Regions from separate parts of the Pedobacter roseus genome, predicted to be linked through region 2. Evidence: riboswitches for the same ligand, from Rfam matches in the RefSeq annotation. Region 2 holds a riboswitch; the other holds the start of a gene.

Region 1 (7,518 bases), 3.0 Mb from region 2:
AGTGAACAGCATAATTTCCGAATTTTCCAAAAACACCAAAAAACAGACCAACGAGTACCGTTTCCCAAAAAATAAAGCATGTCCACGAAATAATATGGATTTTATATTCTGATACCCAATTTTGGATCAGGTTATTTTTCCAATTTAAACGATCTATCATGATAATCTTACCATATATATAATAAATAAAGTTACAGGGCCATTTTGCAGGTAGTTTTCAGAAAAACAAAAAGTATGAAAACCATCAAATTAAACAAAAGGACCTTGTTCGTATTTAAAAATAATAACTTTAAAAATACAAAACTACACTTTTCTAACACTTCTGATCCTACGACTACTACACTTACCCTCGGAACTACAGGTTTTGCACCTCATTAAATGTTGTGATCAGCAGCCATTATTTTTTGCGGCTGCTGATAATCAGTTTATCCGTAATAAATTCACGGAAATCGTTATTATAAATATCGCCAACCGTAAAACTCGTCTGGTTAGAAAGTGTAATTCTCGTTCCATCAATATGCAGGATATGTTCAATCGCAATAATATAGGCCCTGTGTAACTGTATAAAACCTTTTTTAATGCTTAACTGCTCTTTTACATCCTTTAAACTCAGGTAGGCAATAATCACCTTGTCTTTTGTATGTATTTTAATGTAATTGTGAAAGCTTTCAAAAGCAATAATATCTGCATAACGTACCAGTACAGCTTTATGTTCTTCCGATTTATTTTTGACCAAGAAATAGGTCTCATCATCTCCACTTTCCAGCTCCTCTCCAAAAAGGCGGTTTAGGGTAAGTGCAAATTTTGCATAACCATAAGGTTTTAATAAGTAGGCATCAGCATCAGCCTCAAATGCCTCAAATGCATATTCCTGATGTGATGTAGTAAATATGAGTTTCCTTGTCTTTGAACGTACAGCTTTTGCAAGTTCCAAACCAGAAATCTGTGGCATTTGCACATCCATAAAAATAACATCAACCGTATCTATCTTTTTAAGTTCCATTAAGGCCGTTAACGGATCTGTATAGCTCGCCACCAACCTCATATTCGGCGTATCTTCAATGTATTTTTCCAGTCCTGTTATCGAACTCTGCTGGTCATCTATGGCTATACACTTAATCATCTCCTAATCTTTCTTTTGCATACATAACGAAATTACACCTTTTCGTAACGAAAACAGAACAGTTTATACGCATTTGTATCGGGTTTTCATTTTCTTGGCTAAATTAATGTAAAAATGTGTATTATGAAACATACAGGAATGATTAAATAATATTAAGCAAAAATAGTTTGTGCTAATAATCAATAGTTAAAAGATGATTATAAAAAGCCATTATCAGCTAAAAAACTGCGTTCAGGTACTTAATAGAGGTGTTTTAATTCTCCATTAACAATTATTGAATTGGGCTGAAAGGTAATTAACCCGGAATTTTAACCATTTATAACGAAAATGCGCCGATCTGTGTAACCTTGTTCTTAAATAGATATCTAAGTGCGATATTCGTTTGAGGTTAAATAAAGGACTATTAATGTTCTTAATGGCCTTTATTGAGAAAATTAATAAACACGCTCATATCTACATCTACCTATCAAATCTATATTTAAATTAAATCTCTTTCCTATCTAAAATGACGCTCTCATTTTAGATAGGATATTTTCCGGATTTTTTTGCATCAACTCCGTGTATTAAGCTTGATGATACCTGATGATTTTCATAAATTCGTTATCACTACGGATCATCTAAATAGCAAATTATGACATTTAAAAATATTGTTCTTTTGCTCAGTACAGTGTCGACAGCACTTATTGGCGGACTGTTTTATGCTTATTCCTGTTCCGTTTTGCCCGGACTTACACGCCTTTGTGATCTTTCTTTTCTTCAGGCTATGCAATCTATCAACAGGGCTATTTTAAACCCGTTATTTTTTGTTTCTTTTATGGGAACGCTGATCTTATTGCCGGTAAGCGCTTGGTTTTTTAAAGATCAAGGGAATGTGTTTTATTTACTTCTCGCAGCTGCATTGCTATATTTTGGAGGTGTTTTTTTGGTAACCGTGGTTGGAAATGTTCCACTTAATAATTTGCTGGATGGCACAGACTTAAGCAAGTTGGATGCCCAGGGATTAACCACACTGCGCAATAAATTCGAACCCAACTGGAACCTGTTTCACCGTATCAGGACCATCGCCTCATTTATCTGTATTGTGCTGGTAGCTTATGCGGCTATATTGAGCAGGAATGTTTAATTTATTGATGATTTTGTTTAATAGCGTAAATCCATCCAGGGTAGTCGTCATTCCCGCCCAGGCCTATCGAGTGTACACATCTTTTTTAAATTTTTTGTGGCGTTATGCTAACTTGCTTTGAAATAACACAGCCCTAACCGAAGAACTCCGTCAATCCCAAGTGGCGGAAGGATCAAAAAAACAGTTGCACAATAGGAAACTGGCACTACCAAACCTGAAACGCAGTGGTTTTGTGAAAATATCACTCAAACTTTCATTGAGCATAAACGAGCAAACCCCGAAGGGCTCAATCAGACAAATGAAAACCTATTATACTGCTGATTAAACAAAGTGCCGCTGTTTTTTTGATGAGCGTGAGATGGTGAGAAGCCACATTGCCGGATTGACAAAGCGCTTTGGGTACTTTGGCGCCCCAAAGTACCATGCCGCCGTGGCATAGAGCGGTAGAAGAATATTATAAATAATTGTGTCCACACGATAGGCGAAGGCGGGAATCTTAATGAAATAGGCTTTCAAGGTATCTTCAACGCCTTCCAATTACTATTTCTTCAACAACGTATCAATCTCGGTATTAAATTCCTTTACAAATTCATCGTAAAACTTTCCTGTTGCAGGACCATTAAAACCCGTGTGGATCTGTGCTACATTGCCCTGTTTATCGATGATTATGGTGGTTGGGAAAGATAAAAACGAATCAAGTGCAGGTAACGATTCAGAAACAACCTGTTTATCGGCTGTGCCGGCAAGCACCTGATCGTATTCAATACCAAAACGCTCGCGGAAACGGGTCATTACTTTTTTTGCATATTCGGGCTCAGTTGAGCGTTCGTAATGTAAAGCAATAATTTCTACACCACGTTTTTTATTGGCTTTATACCATGGAGCAATAAAAGTAGCTTCATCTACGCAGTTAGGGCACCAGCTTCCGGTAATGGTTAAAATCACTACCTTGTTTTTGTATTTCTCATCTTTCAACGAAATCTTTTTACCATTTACATCAGGAAAACTGAAATCGAGGGTTTTGTATCCTGATTTAAGATAGGTAAGCTTATAAGGGTCGGGAAGGGCTGCATCTTTGTTTTTGGTTCCGGTAAAAGCCTGACTTCCCCTTGCACCCAAAATTTCACCACTTAAAGTACCGTCTGGCTGAAAGGTACCTTTGTAATAAGCAGGAGAGGAGCCGATGAAACTCGAAAGCTGGAATTCGTTGCCTTCTACCACGCCTTCAAGATAACGAGAATCGCCGGTTACACGCAAAAAAGTGCCGGTAAGTTTATTTCCGGTCTGTTTAAATAAACCCACTGTTTTTTCATCTTTACCATTAGGCGATTTAAAAACGACATCATAACTGCCAGAATAATCTGCCGTAGCAGGCTTATTAAGTGTTTCGAAACGGTAATTTTTACGTTCAGCTACAATGGTTAAAGGTTTGCCTGCTTTATCCTGTTTTCTTAATGTGCCGTTTAAATGATCGGCATCTACAAGGGCAAAGGCAAGTTCATTATCAAACTGATCAAGTTTTACAAATAAAGAATCAGCCGTCTGTTTTACCAAACCACCCTCAAATCTTTCTTCCGCATTGCGGAAATAGAGTTTTTGTTGTCCGTTTTTTTCTTTGATTTCGAAGTTAAAAGGAATATTGAGTCCTTCTTTTACTTTGGCAACTCCACGCCAAATGCCCAGTGCGACGAAGGCCTTAGTCGTTTTTTCTTTAGCCTTTCCCTGCCCGTTGTTGGCCAATACAGCCTGTTGTTGTGCAAAGGTTAAGGAGGTTGATATGGCCAGTGCGGCGGTTAATAGGGATTTTATGTTCATCGGGACGTGTGTTAATCGACTAAATTAGTCGACAAATATACGGACGAAATAGCCAAAGAAAAAATATTTGAATAAAATTCTATAAAAACTATAGGATAAATGGAATTAATTATACCTTTGCCCCAGTTATTTTAAAATACTTATCAAGAAAGGCGGAGGGAATGGCCCTGTGAAGCCTTAGCAACCATCTATTAAATAGAAATGGTGCTAATTCCATCCCAGATGAATCCGGGGTAGTTAAGTCAGTTGTTTGCGTTATCCTTATCAAAATATATGGAGCACTTCTGATTTAAAGGGGTGCTTTTTTTTTGCCTCCAATGCGTTCCTGATCAGTAAAAATGTTTTATAGAAAATCATTGAAATGAAAAAAACAGACGAGTTAAAATCCATTGATGCAAACCCTAATGCATATTTCCGAATGCGCACGCCCTGTTAAAGTAGCGCTATTTTAACAGGCTTTTTTGATCTAACCATTCCTTCTTATTCTTTAATGAAACGCGGTATTTAGCTGTGGTGGAATCGTTTTGCCAAATTTTTATCCTTAATCTAATCATTAATTACACACACATGTTCACAAATTTTAAATCAATAGCGTTTGTTTTGCTGCTTTTTATTACGCAGCAATTGTTCGCTCAAAATGCCATCATCACCGGAACGGTGAAGTCGGCAGATGGTGAAACACTTCCAGGTGTTTCCATTTTTATAAAAGAAACCAAGCAAACCACTATTACTGATGGTAGAGGTGCTTTTTCAATCAATGCACCAGAAAAGGGCACATTGGTATTTTCTTACATCGGTTTTAAAACCCAGGAAGTACAGATCAGTAAAAACGGACCGATTTCGGTTGTTCTTCAATCCAGCGATAATGCGCTTGACGAAGTGGTGGTAACGGCCCTTGGAATTTCAAGGGAGAAAAAATCATTGGGTTATGCCGTTCAGGAATTGAAAGGAGACCGTATAGCCGAAGCTAAAGAATCCAACCTGGTAAATGCCCTTGCCGGAAAAATTGCCGGTGTTAGGGTTACCAATAGCCAGGGAAGCATGGGTTCATCACGTGTGGTGATCAGGGGAGAAACTTCCATCGCAGGAAATAACCAGCCTTTATTTGTGGTTGATGGGATTCCAGTGGATAACTCACAGTTGAATTCGGCTGGTGCCAGGGATTACGCCAATACCATTTCAGATATCAATCCGGAGGATATTGAATCGATGAGTGTTTTAAAAGGTCCAAATGCGGCTGCATTGTATGGCTCAAGGGCTGCAGCAGGGGTTATCCTTATTAAAACCAAAACCGGTAAATCGAAAAAAGGATTGGGTATTGCCATCAATTCAAACGCGGTTTTAGAAACATTGCTTACGCTACCGGTATATCAAAATGCTTTCGGTCAGGGATCGGAAGGCAAATTTAGCTATGTAGATGGTGCTGGCAAAGGACTAAATGATGGGGTAGATGAGAGCTGGGGACCGAAACTTGATGGCAGGTTAATCCCGCAGTTTTATTCCAAAGGGGTACCTGTTCCGTTTATCGCACATCCGGATAACGTACGCGATTTCTTCCAGACAGGTTATTCATTAAACAATGGGGTATCTATTGCCGATGCAGGTGAAAAATATGATTATCGCATTTCTTACAATAACCTTAAACAGGTGGGAATTGTACCGAACTCAGGTCAGGGGAAAAACTCATTTGTATTAAATACTACATTAAAAATTACACCGAAATTAAGTTTAACTGCTAACGCGAATTATAGTAAGCTTAACTCTGATAATTTACCAGGCACAGGTGGTTCACGCTCAACCAGTACCATGTTACAGTTTACCTGGTTTGGTCGTCAGGTTGATATTAACCAGTTAAAAAACTATTTGGATGAAAATGGAAAAACGTTTAACTGGAACAACAGCTACTATAGTAACCCATATTGGGTTGCTTATGAAAATACAGTATCGCAAAACCGTAGCAGGATTATTGGAAGTTTAGCCCTTAATTATAAAATTATCGATGGTCTTGATTTTAATTTCAGATCAGGTACAGATTATTACAACGACAGGCGTAAAGTTAGAATCGCTTATGGCACCAATGGAACACCTTTTGGATCTTATACCGAAAGTGCCTTTACGGTAAGCGAAAATAATACCGATGCAACGTTAAATTTTAACAAACAGTTAAACGATGATTTTAGCTTAGAATTATTGGGTGGTGGTAATATCCGCAGGCAATACATTGAGCAAAACGACCAAAGTGCGCCTAAACTGGCTATCGCAGGACTTTACAACCTTAAAAACTCACGAGATCCCTTGGTTTCATCCAATAATTTATCGCGTTTAAAATCATATAGTGTTTATGCATCAGGTCAGATCGGTTTCAGAAATTATCTTTTCGCCAATATCACGGCACGTAACGATTGGTCATCTACCTTGCCTGCGCAGAACAGGTCTTATTTTTACCCATCATTTAACGGAAGTTTTGTAGCAACGGAAGCATTCGATATTAAAAGCGAAGCCCTTAACTATTTAAAAATACGTGGCGGTTGGTCTAAAGTGGGTAAAGATGCAGATCCTTACCGTTTAATCAACACTTATGTATTTAGTGCGCCGTTTTATGGTAATCCTCAGCTTACAACAGGTTCTATCGACCTGAATCCTAACTTAAAGCCTGAAACGACCACCTCTACAGAACTTGGGCTTGAAGCGGTTTTCTTTAATAAAAGATTACGTTTCGATTTAAGTGCATATAATACGAATAGTTACAACCAGATTTTAGCTGCTGATGTAAGTCAGAGTACAGGTTTCAGCTCGAAATTGCTTAATGCCGGCAAAATCAATAACAAAGGGATTGAAGCACAATTGGGCATTACGCCAATCAAAAAAGCTTTTACCTGGGATGTAGATTTTAATTTCGCAGCAAACAGGAGTAGGGTAATTGAGTTGGATGCCGAAAAATTATTAACCAATTATGTGGTGGCATCAAATTCGGCGCAGGTAATTGCAACGGTTGGTCAGCCTTATGGATCATTGTTCGGGACAGCATTTTTAAGGGATGGTAACGGAAACATCATCGTTAATGCCACAGGTGCACCTGCTACAAACCCAACTAAACAGGTATTGGGGAAATATACGCCAGATTGGATCGGTGGGGTTTACAACACCTTCACCTATAAAGGTATCAGCTTAGGCGTATTGGTTGATGCCAGCATTGGAGGCTCTATTTATAACGGAACTTATGCTACAGGAACTTATACTGGCGTTTTAGCTTCTACACTTCCGGGAAGGGCAGCTGAATACGGTGGAATTTCCTATTATTATCCTGGTAACGATAAAGCAAACGGTACTGTGCGGGTAAATGGATCTGCACCTGCAGGCGTTACGGTGTATGATGACGGGATTATTTTTGATGGCGTAACCGCTGATGGCAAACGTAATGAGAAGATATTGCCTGCCCAACAGTATTACAAAACCT
Region 2 (7,518 bases):
CTGGAAGTAGTTGCACCACCAATGATCAATGGAATGGTAAAACCTTCGCGTTCCATTTCTTTGGCAAAGTGAACCATTTCATCCAGCGATGGTGTAATCAATCCACTTAAACCAATAATATCGGCATTAATTTCTTTGGCTTTTTTAATGATTTCCTGTGCAGGAACCATTACCCCCATATCAACAATTTCGAAGTTATTACAGGCCAAAACCACACCCACAATATTTTTTCCAATATCATGCACATCGCCTTTAACCGTAGCCATTAATACCCTTCCTGCTGATGAATTCTGATCCTGATCGGGATTATCCAGTTTTTCCTGCTCTATAAATGGCAACAAATAAGCTACAGCTTTTTTCATTACCCTTGCCGATTTAACCACCTGAGGCAAAAACATTTTTCCCGCACCAAAAAGATCACCGACAATGTTCATTCCGTCCATTAATGGTCCTTCAATTACCTGAATCGGGCGGGCGTATTTTTGTCTTGCTTCTTCCACATCATCATCCAGGTACTCCACAATTCCTTTTACCAGTGAATGCGACAACCTTTCTTCAACAGTACCTTTTCTCCACTCTTCGTCTTTAACAACCTCTTTGCCTTTAGACTTTACGGTATCGGCATATTCTACCAAACGTTCTGTTGCATCATCTCTACGATTTAAGAGTACATCTTCTACCCTTTCCAGTAGCTCAGGTGGAATTTCCTGATAAACCTCCAACATCCCCGCGTTAACGATACCCATATCTAAACCGGCCTGGATGGCATGATAAAGAAATGCAGAGTGCATCGCTTCGCGGACAGTATTATTGCCCCTGAAAGAGAACGAAATATTCGAAACCCCACCACTCACTTTAGCATGAGGCAGGTTTTCTTTGATCCAACGGGTGGCATTGATGAAATCGACGGCATAATTATTATGCTCCTCTAATCCGGTTGCAACGGTTAAGATATTAGGGTCGAAAATAATATCCTCTGGGGGAAACCGATTTCATGTACCAGTATATCGTAACTTCTTTTACAGATTTCTTTCCTACGTTCGTAATTATCGGCCTGACCTTGTTCATCAAAAGCCATTACCACAACCGCAGCACCGTATTGCATAATTTTACGGGCACTTTCTCGGAATTTATCCTCGCCCTCTTTTAAGGAAATGGAGTTTACAATTCCTTTCCCCTGTAAACATTTTAAGCCATTTTCGATAACCGACCATTTAGATGAATCGACCATGATAGGCAATTTGGCAATATCGGGTTCTGAAGCAATCAGGTTTAAGAATTTGGTCATTGCCGCTTCCGAATCCAGCATCCCCTCATCCATGTTTACATCGATTACCTGCGCACCGCCCTCAACCTGTTGCAGAGCAACGGCCAATGCGGCTTCATAATCGCCTCCTAAAATCAGTTTGGAGAATTTTGGAGAACCAGTAATATTGGTTCTTTCGCCAATGTTTACAAAAATGCTATCCGGGGTGATGGTTACCGGCTCCAAGCCGCTTAAACGCATGTAAGGTTCGAGCACCGGAATTTTGCGCGGCTCAGCTTTTCTGGCATTTTTGGCAATGCAGCCAATATGTTCCGGTGTAGTACCGCAACAACCACCTACAATATTTACAAAACCAGAGGCAATAAAATCATCTACCAGATGTGCAGTTTCGTGCGGCTGCTCATCGTAAGCACCAAACTCATTCGGTAAACCTGCATTAGGATAGGCTGAAACGTAACAACCTGCTTTTGCCGCTAACTCCTCGATGTGCGGACGCATTTCTTTTGCCCCCAATGCACAGTTAAAACCTATACTTAATGGTTTAGCATGCATTACAGAATTCAAAAAAGCTTCTGCCGTTTGACCGGAAAGCGTTCTGCCAGAGGCATCGGTAATGGTTCCTGAAATCATGATTTCCAGTTTACGGCCTATTACCTCTTCATATTTTTTAATGGCCACAATGGCCACTTTAGCATTTAAAGTATCGAAAATGGTTTCGATCAATAAAACATCCGAACCACCATCTACCAGGCCGCGAACCTGCTCGTAATAAGCTTCTTCTAACTCATCAAAATAAACGGCCCTAAAACCGGGATCGTTTACATTTGGCGACATAGAAAGGGTACGGTTGGTTGGACCAATGGCGCCTGCAACAAAACACTTGCGGTCTGGATTTGCAGCCATAAACTCAGTTGCAGCCTCTTTTGCTACGCGTGCCCCTTCGAAACTCATTTCGTAAGAAAGGTCTTCCATCTGGTAATCGGCCATGGAAATACGCTGTGTACTGAAAGTATTGGTTTCAATAATATCGGCACCAGCCGCCATATACTCCAGGTGTATCGTTTTTATAATATCCGGACGTGTAATGTTGAGCAAATCATTATTGCCTTTTACATCACAGGGATGGTCCTTAAATCGCTCTCCCCTAAAATCTTCTTCGGTTAAAGTATATCGCTGAATCATGGTACCCATTGCACCATCAATCACCAAAATACGTTTCTCTAATTCTTCTCTTATACTCATTCTTGTCGTTAGATATGAGAATTGAGATATGTGATATGAGAATTATTAAGCACAACCTATGTGCCTCAAATCTCAAATCTATCATCTCAAATCTCAAAAAAAGGCTTATCTAAAAAGTTGGTACGTGAATCGTAATCCTAAACTTATCTGGTCCCGAATTTATTCGGGATAGAATTTAGCACCTTGTATGGTTACAGGTTGCTAAGACTTCGTTGGGTCTAATCCCTCCGTCTTTCTTAATAAGCATACAAAAATGCAACAAAGCTACATCAATTCCAAAATTTATCGCTTCGCTACCAAATAAAATTACAAAGGCCATGCAATTCTGCACAGCCTTAAGAATATTGTTCTGTTGATGATTATTTTCTACTTCCGAAAATACGTAGTAAGAATAGGAAGATATTTAAGAAATCAAGGTATAAAGATAAAGCGGCAACAATAGCCATTTTTTTGGATTCGATCTGAAGAACCTGTTCGCCACTAGCCTCAATCCCTTCGCCGATTCTTTTTATTTTTTGTACATCGTAAGCAGTTAACGCTGTGAATATGGCAATGCCAATGAAAGCCATAAATAAGCTGAACTGTTCGCTCTGGATAAACATATTAATTACACTCGCAATCACTAAACCAATTACACCCACCATTAAAATGGGCCCAAACTTACTTAGATCGATATTAGTAGTATAACCCATAACGGCCATGATACCAAATATACCTGCAGCACCTGCAAAACAGCTTACTATTGAACCTGAAGTATAGGTTAACAAGATAAAACTTAAACTTACTCCTGTTAGCACGGAATAAAGCACAAATACGCCAATTAATGCTGGCAATGATAATCTGCTTAAACCAAAGCCCATCAATAATACAAGGCCAAGTGGTGCAAACATAGCGATATAGCCAAAGATTGACATACTTACTTTTCCGGTTGCAGGGTTAATATTTAAAAGATACTGCATCAATTGTTCATTGGTACCAAAAAGATACGCAGCTACTGTAGATAAACTCAACGCAACAAACATCCATAAGAAAACGTTTGCAAAGAATTTTTTAGAAACAGAGTTTTCTTGTACAAAAACGCTGTTTTTTTGATATTCAAAATTTTGTTGTTCCATTTTAAATTTTGTGTATTTAACTATATAAAAATAAATATTTAGTTCAATCTTTTTGTCAGCAGTTCTTCAACTTTTTTAAAGAACTGTAGTGGTTTTAACGTGCGCCAAGGCAGATTATCAAAAGCGCCCCCAAAGTTAATGTAATAATCGATGTTATTGTCCCTAAATTCGGTAATTACATGCTGTTGAAAATTTACCCCAACAATCCAGCCATCTTCTACTTCCTGAAACCATTCTTCGTAATAACTATCATCGGAAGCATGAAAATTCAGTACATTTTCTCCGATCAGGATAAATTTATTGATGCCTTCATCCATCATCAGTTCTAAAATATCACGCTTCATTAGCATAATATCATTGTTAATGGCATCGTTCCATTCGCCTATAAATTCGATAATGGCATAACTGCGGTCGTAATCTGCATATAACACCTTCATGTAAAGTGTATTCGAACCAAACTCATCCCACTGCGGGTGCAGTAAAAAGTTATAAATCTGCTTATCGAAATAAAGTTCCGAATATTCGGTATTGTAAAACGGAGAACGTTCGTCTTCTGCAGAAATATAATCATCTCTCCACTGGTAATAAGGCTCTATCTCGTGCATGCTTTTAATTATAATTATTGAATGAGAGAGTAGATAAATATTGAATGAGTGAATTTTGAATGATTGAATGTTAAGTTTAATTCTGCATTCAAACTTTCATCCTTCTCTAATTCCCCCATTCAACATTCTCTAATTCCATCCTTCTCTCATTTTCTCATTCTATCATTCTATCATTCCTTAGTGTCCTGCTTCTACCGCTTTGCGTACGCTTCCGTAACGGGTCAACAATTCGGCGGCTTCATCATAACCGATATTCAGTTCGTCGGCAACCATTTGTGTACCCCGATCGACTAATTTATGGTTAGTTAACTGCATGTCGACCATTTTATTGCCAACTACGCGGCCCAGTTGCACCATTACTGTGGTACTGAGCATGTTTAAAACCATTTTTTGTGCCGTGCCCGATTTCATGCGGGTAGATCCGGTAACAAACTCAGGGCCAACCACCACTTCAACCGGAAAATCCGATTCTGCCGCTATCGGTCCGCCAGTGTTACAAACAATACAACCTGTTAAAATACCATGTTTACGTGCCGTGTTCAGCCCACCGATAACGTAAGGTGTAGTGCCCGAAGCGGCTAAACCAACCAAACAATCTTTTTCGTTGATATTGAACTCCTGAAGATCTTTCCAGGCCTGTTCAGAATCATCTTCGGCAAATTCTACTGCTTTTCTAATGGCAGTATCACCACCTGCAATAATCCCCACTACCCAATCAAACGGAACGCCATAAGTAGGTGGACATTCTGATGCATCTACCACCCCCAAACGGCCGCTGGTACCTGCGCCAATATAAAAAAGACGGCCGCCTTTTTTCATCCTTTCGGCAACTGCCGATGTTAATTTTTCGATCTGAGGCAAAGATTTCTCAACTGCGTAAGCAACTGTTTTATCTTCGTTATTAATGCCCTGCAGAACTTCCAATACCGACATCTGATCGATGTGCTGATAGTTAGATTCTTGCTCGGTAACTCTGTTCATAAATTTAATTTTGATAAAATTCGGTAAATTCTTTCTAAAATCTACCCTAAAAAATCAAAAATATCGCTCAAAAATTTCAATCGATCCCATCTTTGCGTTAATTAATGTTAAAAATTAGAAACAAAAGACACTAAAATGCAGTTAAAAAATATATCAACCCGCTAATTTTCATAAATTTGCATAACGCTGATGAAAAAAAATACCCGGAACAACATACTGATCGCCACAAGCTATTCTGTAATTTTAATAGCGGGCATGTTTTTGGGTATAAAATTTATTAAAGATCAAGGATTTGGCGTTAAAAAAAGTCCGCAGCTTGCTGCAAACAGCGACGAAAAATTAAATGAAATCCTTCACATCATCAACGGTAATTATGTTGATGACATCAATACCGATTCGCTTCAAAATTTACCGATAGACAGCGTTTTACATCAGCTCGATCCACATAGTGTTTACCTGCCTCCAACCGATGCGCAGGACATGACCGATAATCTGGAAGGCAATTTTGAAGGCGTAGGCATAGAATACTATATGCTTAACGATACCATGATGGTTACAGGTGTGGTTAAAGATGGGCCTGCCTATCAGGCTGGTATAAAGTTGGGTGATAAAATCCTGAGCATCGATACCACCACGGTAAGCGGAAGAAATTTACCAAAAGATCAACTTACCGGCCGTTTTAAAGGTAAAGCAGGTACCGGGGTAAGCGTGGTGCTTTTGCATCCAAATACCCAGCAGAGCAACCGCATTATGGTTACCCGTGGTAAAGTGAACATTAGCAGTATTGATGCGGCTTACATGATCAATAACGAAACGGGCTATGTGCGCATTAGTAAATTTGGCGCCAATACCGATAACGATTTCTCCGTTGCGGCAAATAATCTGAAAGCAAAAGGCATGAAAAAACTGATCCTCGATCTGCGCGACAATGGTGGAGGTTATTTTACTGCAGCAACAGGTCTGGCCGATCAATTTTTACCAGAAAACAAACTCATAGTATATACACAGGGCAAACACGAGCCACGCACTGATTATTTTTCAACCGGCACAGGCGCCTTTCAAAATGGCAAACTTGCTGTGCTGATCAATGAAAATACAGCTTCAGCCAGTGAAATTGTAGCCGGAGCCATTCAGGATCTGGGACGTGGTATTATTGTGGGCCGCCGCTCATTTGGCAAAGGCCTGGTACAAGAGCAGTTTGCTTTTGGCGATGGCTCTGCATTGAATTTAACCATCGCCAGGTATTATACCCCATCGGGACGCAGTATCCAGAAATCTTACAAAAAAGGCTATGATGCCTACAAACATGAGCTGGATGAGCGTATGATGGATGGAGAACTTACAGGTGACCGCACTTCTTTTCAGGATTCTATCGAAAAAACCGAAGGTGTAAATGTTCAGCCCAACCGAAAAATTAAACCGGTTGGAGGTATACAGCCCGATATTTTTGTCAAACTCGATACTAACGGCTACAATAAATTTTACAGCAACCTGGTAAGCAAAAAAGTGCTTTCTGATTACGTTTTCAATATATTAACGGCGAAGTATAGTGCCAGTTTTGTGGAACAGAATATCAATATCTTTACGATAAACGATAATGACTTTAAAGATTTTATCGGCTTTCTTCAGCGTAAAAATGTGCCGATCGACCGTTTCCAGTTATACAGTGCCAAAAATGTAATCTTAAATGATTTAAAAGCATTGCTTTGCAGATACTATTTAGGCGATGTTGGCTATTACAGGGCCGCAAACCAAACCGATAACGCGGTAAGACAGGCATTATTAAACCTGCAATAGCCATATTTTATATGCTATCCGATTAAAACAAACCCACACAGTCAGTTTTAAATTTCAAACAAACACTTAAAATCAATATAATATTCTTATTTAATATAATTAATTAATACTATATTTTGTTTTATTTAATTTTGCTGTCAAATCATATCAGTTTATGAAAACAAGCAGATTAGAAGCAAAAGATCAACAAGTATTAGATGAGTTGTTAGAAAAGGTTAAGGAACAGACCGATTTATTTTTAGGTTATCCGGTATCTAAAGATTTTGATTACCAGGCACTCGCTGATTTCTTAAAATACCCGATGAATAACCTGGGCGATCCTTTTGTTACTTCTACTTATGGTGTTGGATCGCGCGAACTGGAAAAAGAAGTCGTTCAGTTTTTTGCAGAGCTATTTCGTGCTCCGGCAGACAATTGGTGGGGTTATGTAACGAATGGTGGCTCAGAAGGTAATTTGTATGGTTTGTACCTGGCCAGAGAACTGCATCCAAAAGGAATGGTTTATTATTCT

What was found. A riboswitch is a leader RNA that binds a small molecule or an ion and turns the genes downstream of it on or off. The one in region 2 is predicted to bind S-adenosylmethionine.
Region 1: it holds a riboswitch for S-adenosylmethionine, as region 2 does, so the genes downstream of both, H9L23_RS11970 (SusC/RagA family TonB-linked outer membrane protein) here and metH (methionine synthase) in region 2, are expected to answer to the same signal.

What each region holds. Positions count from the first base shown of each region.
Region 1 covers NZ_CP060723.1:2,879,933-2,887,450, reverse strand. Annotated here, with positions in the region: gene H9L23_RS11990 (sensor histidine kinase) at 1-160, opposite strand, end outside; gene H9L23_RS11985 (LytR/AlgR family response regulator transcription factor) at 398-1,123, opposite strand; gene H9L23_RS11980 (anthrone oxygenase family protein) at 1,755-2,246, shown strand; gene H9L23_RS11975 (peroxiredoxin family protein) at 2,787-4,061, opposite strand; SAM riboswitch class I at 4,199-4,305, shown strand; gene H9L23_RS11970 (SusC/RagA family TonB-linked outer membrane protein) at 4,629-7,518, shown strand, end outside.
Region 2 covers NZ_CP060723.1:5,903,313-5,910,830, reverse strand. Annotated here, with positions in the region: partial or broken gene metH (methionine synthase) at 1-2,509, opposite strand, end outside; SAM riboswitch class I at 2,650-2,755, opposite strand; gene H9L23_RS24495 (Bax inhibitor-1/YccA family protein) at 2,869-3,624, opposite strand; gene H9L23_RS24490 (hypothetical protein) at 3,663-4,229, opposite strand; gene murQ (N-acetylmuramic acid 6-phosphate etherase) at 4,407-5,210, opposite strand; gene H9L23_RS24480 (S41 family peptidase) at 5,400-7,007, shown strand; gene H9L23_RS24475 (histidine decarboxylase) at 7,162-7,518, shown strand, end outside.